Linked DNA regions of Filimonas effusa. The protein of the gene in region 2 interacts with the protein of the main gene of each other region in a pairwise test. Links are inferred from orthologs where the notes say so. Each region holds a gene or a part of one and is shown on either strand. Other genes may lie near its edges.

Region 1 (3,102 bases), on a different replicon or contig from region 2:
AACCGGCAAACACGCCATTACCCATTACAGGGTGCTGGAGCGCATGAATTATGTTACGGCGGTAGAATGTATACTGGAAACAGGACGCACGCACCAGATACGTGTTCATATGAAACATATTGGACACACCCTCTTCAACGACTGGGAATATGGTGGCGACAGAATTTTAAAAGGCACTGTATATACCAAATACAAACAGTTTGTAGATAATTGTTTCGATCTATGTCCGCGTTGTGCCCTTCATGCGAAAACGCTGGGTTTTGTTCACCCGGTCACTAAACAGGAAATGTTCTTTGAATCGCCCCTGCCCAACGATATGTCGCAGGTAATGGATAAATGGCGGGGATATGTGCAAACCAAGCTGAAGCAGTCGCCCAACGGTACGCTGGACCTATAATTTGAAATCGAATAAGGTGGCGGTAAAACGCGCCTTTTCTCTTTTCTTGAAAACCACGTCCCAGTTGCCTTTGTAACGCAACACGGCGGGAACCAGCAGGTCGCCGGCCTTGGTCATTTCCACCTCCATAGATACATCGAAATCGTATACACCTGCTTTATAGCTAAGCGAATAGGTTCGCGCCATCACTTCCATAGTGGTGGCGTCAAACCAGGTGGTCATGTTGTCGACCACTATATCATCTTCCTTGAACATACCCAGATTTTCTTTGGGTTTCACTGAAAACATATAGGCGTATTTGCCATGATATTCTGTATAGTCGAGGCGGTAATCGTATAGTTTATGCGCTTTGCTGTCGTAGAGATCCAGCTTGTTGCCAATGAAAGGGATACCGGGGATTTTCTTGCCGGGATTAAAGAACAACATTTTGAGCTGTTCTTTATGTTTATCTATTCCCTTTTTCCCCTCCGTACTTATTTCGTGGCCTTTTACAATATTATCTTCTCCGCACACTTTGCCTTTGGTGAAAAACAGGCTGCCATACATTTCACCGGTGGTGTATTTAAAGTTGCCTTTGCTATCGAGGAAATCGCCGGTGGTCTTCTGTTCCAGCACCTCCATGGTACGGCACCCGTTCTCGCGGTGCTGGCGCGTTCTGCTGGAAAAGGAAGCTTTGGGTTTGTCTTCCTTATCCAGCATCACGATATCGTTAAGTGCAGTGAATTCAATTACGCGCAGGTTACGGAATGCCTTGTAAAAAGTGGTGTCCTTTTTTATGCGCTCCAGTAATCCTTTATAGTCCATGTTATTGCGTACTACCACCCCAGGCAGGGTGATAGTCTGTTTGTCTATGATAACCGTAGTATCCTGGGCGCTACTTTCGGCACATACCAGAAATACCAATATTATCAGCCAACAGTGTCTCATTTAGCCAACGTCATTTTATAGTCTACCCTAACTTTTCCTTTACTGATATCATTCAATTTACCTTGCAGCATTTTACGTTTCAGTGGCTTCAGGTAATCGATGAACAGTTTTCCTTCGATATGATCATATTCATGCTGAATAATGCGTGAAGTGATACCGGAGAAGGATTCTACATGAACATTGAACTGTTCATCCATATATTCCAGCGTTACCGACTGCGGACGCATTACATCTTCCCTGATGCGGGGAATGCTCAGGCAACCTTCATTATAACTCCATTCTTCACCTTCCAGCGATACGATACGGGCATTGATGAATGCCTTACGTACACCCGGTTCATCGGGGTAGGTTCCTTTTTCATCTTCTTCCTGGTGCTCAAAGATCTGTGCACTGTCTATCACAAATAACCGGATATCACGATTAATCTGAGGCGCCGCCAACCCTACACCGTTACTGGCATACATGGTTTCAAACATATCGGCGATCAACTTCTGTAAATCGGGATAGTCTGAAGGTATGTCCCGGGCTGCTTTCCTCAAAACGGGCGCTCCGTAAGCTACAATTGGTAAAATCATATAAACTAAAAAATGAATCTCAATGTTACTAACTAAACGTTCTTCAAAAAAACTTTAGTACATCTATTTTGTTACAAGTTACGCATATACTCCTGCAACATAATTGTTGCAGCTATCTGATCTACATTTCCTTTCACCTGCCTGTCTTTCTTTTTCATGCCCATTTCCACCATTGCCTGCGAAGCCATTTTTGAGGTATACCGTTCATCTACCATGGTCACGGGCATTGCCGGGAAGTCTTTTTTAAACTTATTTACAAAGGCATTCACCAGCGGCGTGGCATGCGTATCGGACTCATCCCAGTTTTTGGGTTCGCCAACCAGCACCAGGTCTACCTGTTCCTGCTGAAAATACTGCTTCAGGAATGGAAATAACTGTTTGGTTTCCACAGTCGTTAAACTGGTAGCGATGATACGCAACGGATCAGACACTGCTATTCCGGTTCTTTTTCCGCCATAATCTATACAAAGAATGCGCCCCATTGTTATAATTTATAAAATAAGCAGGTCGGCAATCACCAATACACCAAATACCACGCTGGCAATGCCGTTTGCCGTCATAAAGGCGATATTCACTTTGCTGAGATCATGTGGTTTTACTATAGAATGCTGGTAAATTAACATGCCGGCAAATACCGCTATTCCCACCCAGTAAACAAAATGAAAGTGGCCATATATCCCTGCCGCGATCACACACCCTGCGCTCAGCACGTGCAGCAATTCAGACACCCGTAACGCCTTTGCCTTACCCAATACGGAAGGAATGGAATAAAGCTGTTGCGACTGGTCGAAATCAACATCCTGTAATGCATAGATCACGTCAAAACCACTTACCCAGAACACCACTGCGAAAGAAAACAGGATGGGTAACAGCTGAAACATGCCCATTACCGCCAGGAAAGCCCCTATTGGCGCCAGTGAAAGCCCGACACCTAATACCAGATGGCATAAAGGCGTAAAACGTTTCGTATAGCTGTAAAAGAGTATTACAAATAAGGCTACGGGGGAGAGATAAAAGCAGATCCTGTTTATGAACCAGGTAGCCACAATGAAAAGAATACAATTAAGGATCACAAAGCGTAAGGCGCTGCCTGCCGAAATAATGCCCCTGGGAATTTCCCTGATCGCTGTCCGGGGGTTCTTTGCATCGAAGCTGCGGTCGAGATAGCGGTTAAAAGCCATGGCAGCGCTTCGCGCGGTAACC
Region 2 (3,326 bases):
AGAGCCGCTGGAGCCAGCCTGGCTGGAACGTTTGCCGGCTATTACTTCGGTGAGCAAAACAGCTGCTAATACCTGGCAGCTGCAAACAACGGATCATAATGCCGCCCGCAAGCAATTGCTGGAACTCGCATTAAGAGAAAATCTCAACATTGTTCAACTTCAAAATGAAGGTGGCAACCTGGAAGAACTGTTCCGGTCGCTCACTCATTCCAAATAAGATATGGAAACGGCAAGTATTCAATTCCTGAAATCACTGGCAAAAAACAATCATAAAGAGTGGTTCGATGCCAACAGGCCTAAGTATGAAGCAGCCAAAGCCGATTTTGCCGAGCTGGTCGCAGCCGTTATCAGCGGCACCGGCAAAGCCGATGCTACTGTAGCTGCACTGCAACCCAAGGAATGTATTTTCCGGATCAACCGGGATGTGCGCTTCAGCAAAGACAAATCGCCCTATAAGCCACATTTCGGCGCCAGCATTACGCGCGACGGGCGGAAAAGCATGTATGCAGGCTATTATGTACATATTCAGCCGGGCAATCAAAGTTTTATCGGCGGCGGCATATGGATGCCGGAACCCGGCGTACTTAAGAAGTTAAGACAGGAAATCGACTACTGCTTCGACGAATTCAGCAGTATCATCAATCATAAGAAGTTTGTGGCAGCATACGGCGCACCGGAGAGAAGTGCAGAGTATGTGCTAAGCAGGCCGCCCAAGGGTTATGAGGCAGACAATCCTGCTATTGAATTCATTAAGCTGAAGAGCCTGGTGGTTTCTAAATTGATCCCTGATGAAATGCTGACGCAGAAGGATCTTGCAAAACAAATAGTGGCCTCGTTTGGTACGTTACAGCCGCTGATCGCTTTTATCAACAGGGCGTTGGAATAGTGGCAGACTAATCCAGGCCGAGGCCTTCGCGGTCTTTTTTAGGAAGCGATTTTATAGCCAGTTTATAGGAGTTAACGATCATTTTGCGGAGTTGCTGCAGGTTTAGCGTGCCATCGACAGCGACCGTATTCCAGTGTTTTTTATTCATATGATAACCGGGCTGAACGGCGGGATATTGTTCACGGAGTTCAAGCGCTTCGTCGGGGTCACATTTTACATTAAACTGCAAGGGGTTGCTATCAAGGCCGCAGAGCAGGAATATTTTTCCTCTTATTTTAAAGACAATTGTATCCTCGCCAAAAGGAAAATCTTCGGCTGCTTCGGGAAGGGAAAGACAATAATCTCTGAGATCTTCGATATTCATATAACAAGGATATAAAAAAACCGGGAAACGGGCAACTGAAGACCCGCGTCCCGGTAGCATATATCAAACTAACCCATATTCCTGTATTAGAGCAGACCTTTTCCGCTGAGGTATTCTGCAATCTGAACAGCATTTGTAGCTGCCCCTTTGCGCAAGTTATCACTTACAATCCACATATTAAGCGTATTGGGCTGAGATTCGTCGCGGCGTAAACGGCCTACGAAAACTTCGTCTTTTTCGTGCGCCCATAACGGCATAGGATAAACCTGGCTGGCGGTATCGTCCTGCAGCACCACGCCGGGAGCGTTGCTCAGCAGTTCTTTTACTTTTTCGAGGTCAAAATCATTTTCAAATTCCACATTCACGCTTTCGCTATGGCCGCCTACTACAGGGATACGAACGGTGGTTGCCGTAACCTTGATGGAGTCGTCACGCATAATTTTGTTGGTTTCTTTCACCATTTTCATTTCTTCCTTGGTGTAGCCGTTATCCAGGAACACATCGATCTGGGGAATAACGTTAAGGTCGATCTGGTATTTATAAGCCATTTCCCCTTCCGCTCCTTTTCTTTCATTAAACAGCTGGTCTACCGCTTTTTTACCGGTACCGGTAACACTCTGGTAAGTACTTACCACTACGCGTTTGATCTTGTATTGCTGGTGCAGGGGATTTAAAGCCACTACCATCTGGATGGTAGAACAGTTAGGGTTGGCGATGATCTTATCTTCTGCAGTGAGTGCATCGGCGTTGATCTCGGGCACTACCAGTTTTTTGGTAGGATCCATACGCCATGCGGAGGAGTTATCGATAACTGTGATGCCAGCTTCGGCGAATTTAGGCGCCCATTCAAGGGAAGTACCACCGCCGGCGGAAAAGATAGCTACAGCAGGTTTTGCAGCAATACCATCGGCCATACTTACCACCTTGTACTTAGCTCCTTTAAATTCCACTTCCTTACCAACAGACCTTTCGGATGCCACAGGCACCAGTTCAGTTACGGGGAAATTGCGTTCAGCGAGAACCTGCAACATTTTAGTGCCTACAAGCCCTGTGGCACCAACAACAGCTACTTTCATAAGACCTCCTACCCTCCTTGACGGAGGTTTTTTAAGTTAAAGAATGGTTGCAAAAAAAACAGCCTTCCCCACCAGGAGAAGGCTGTTTAAGTTATGTTGATTAACACACAAACGTTAGGCAGCTTCTCCCGGAGAGAACTGTTTCTTAATACGCTTTGTATGTTTCGTCATTTTCATTTGCAGAGCGAAGCTAGTTGTTTCTATTCAATTTTAATATAAGCGCCCAAAATTTTTCTTAGAACCATTATCACTTCGTCTCCGGATCTTTTACCATATCTTGATACGCTCCGCTTCAGGCTTGTACATTTTATCGCCCGGTTTTACATTAAACGCCTGGTAAAAGGGTTCAAAGTTCATGAGCGGTGCAATTACACGCCACATAGCAGGTGAATGCGGATCGGTTTTAACGCGCTGGCGAACTGTTTCGTCTTTGAACTTACTACGCCACACCTGAGCAAACGACATGAAGAACCGCTGGTCTGGTGTAAAGCCATCGATCTTAGTGGTGTCCTGTCCCTGTTTGGTCATTTTGAACGCGTCGTATGCAATGGCAATACCACCCATATCGGCGATGTTTTCACCTACGGTGAGCGCACCATTTACATGCAGGGAATCCAGCACGGTAAAGCTGTTATACAACGCAATTACCTGGTTAACCTTGGCCTGGAATTTTTCCTTATCGGTTTTATTCCACCAGTCTTTCATGTTGCCATCCTTGTCGTATTGAGAACCCTGATCATCGAAGCCATGTGTCATTTCATGACCTATCACCATACCTATGCCGCCATAGTTGATGGCATCGTCGGCATTGGGATCGAAGAAAGGAAACTGAAGGATACCCGCGGGGAATACGATCTCGTTACGTGTAGGATCGTAATAGGCATTGATGGTAGGAGGGGTCATTTGCCACATCGTTCTGTCTACCGGCTTGCCTATCTGGCTAACGTAAAACTCATGTTCATTTCTTGCGGCAGAAACTCTTGCTTCAAAGTATTTGTCT

What was found.
Region 1: the proteins of ESB13_RS15660 (region 2) and def interact in binary tests that used the Escherichia coli proteins (3 or more experiments, as listed by UniProt). The link is inferred for Filimonas effusa from one-to-one orthologs.

The regions. Positions count from the first base shown.
Region 1 is NZ_SDHZ01000006.1:27,131-30,232, reverse strand. Bases 111-2,880 are described here. They hold def (peptide deformylase), read right to left. Parts: upstream 1,900-2,880; coding sequence 1,321-1,899; downstream 111-1,320. Other genes in these bases: ESB13_RS23225 (UbiA-like polyprenyltransferase), read right to left, coding at 2,391-2,880; ruvX (Holliday junction resolvase RuvX), read right to left, coding at 1,971-2,381; ESB13_RS23240 (hypothetical protein), read right to left, coding at 392-1,324; ESB13_RS23245 (RluA family pseudouridine synthase), read left to right, coding at 111-397. Also shown: more of ESB13_RS23245, read left to right, coding at 1-110; more of ESB13_RS23225, read right to left, coding at 2,881-3,102. UniProt on the Escherichia coli protein: Removes the formyl group from the N-terminal Met of newly synthesized proteins. Requires at least a dipeptide for an efficient rate of reaction. N-terminal L-methionine is a prerequisite for activity but the enzyme has broad specificity at other positions.
Region 2 is NZ_SDHZ01000002.1:1,080,712-1,084,037, forward strand. The notes cover bases 332-3,325. They hold ESB13_RS15660 (aspartate-semialdehyde dehydrogenase), read right to left. Parts: upstream 2,327-3,325; coding sequence 1,337-2,326; downstream 332-1,336. Other genes in these bases: ESB13_RS15650 (DUF2461 domain-containing protein), read left to right, coding at 332-886; ESB13_RS15655 (MmcQ/YjbR family DNA-binding protein), read right to left, coding at 894-1,250; ESB13_RS15665 (M13 family metallopeptidase), read right to left, coding at 2,594-3,325. Also shown: gliding motility-associated ABC transporter ATP-binding subunit GldA, read left to right, coding at 1-217; more of ESB13_RS15650, read left to right, coding at 221-331; more of ESB13_RS15665, read right to left, coding at 3,326-3,326.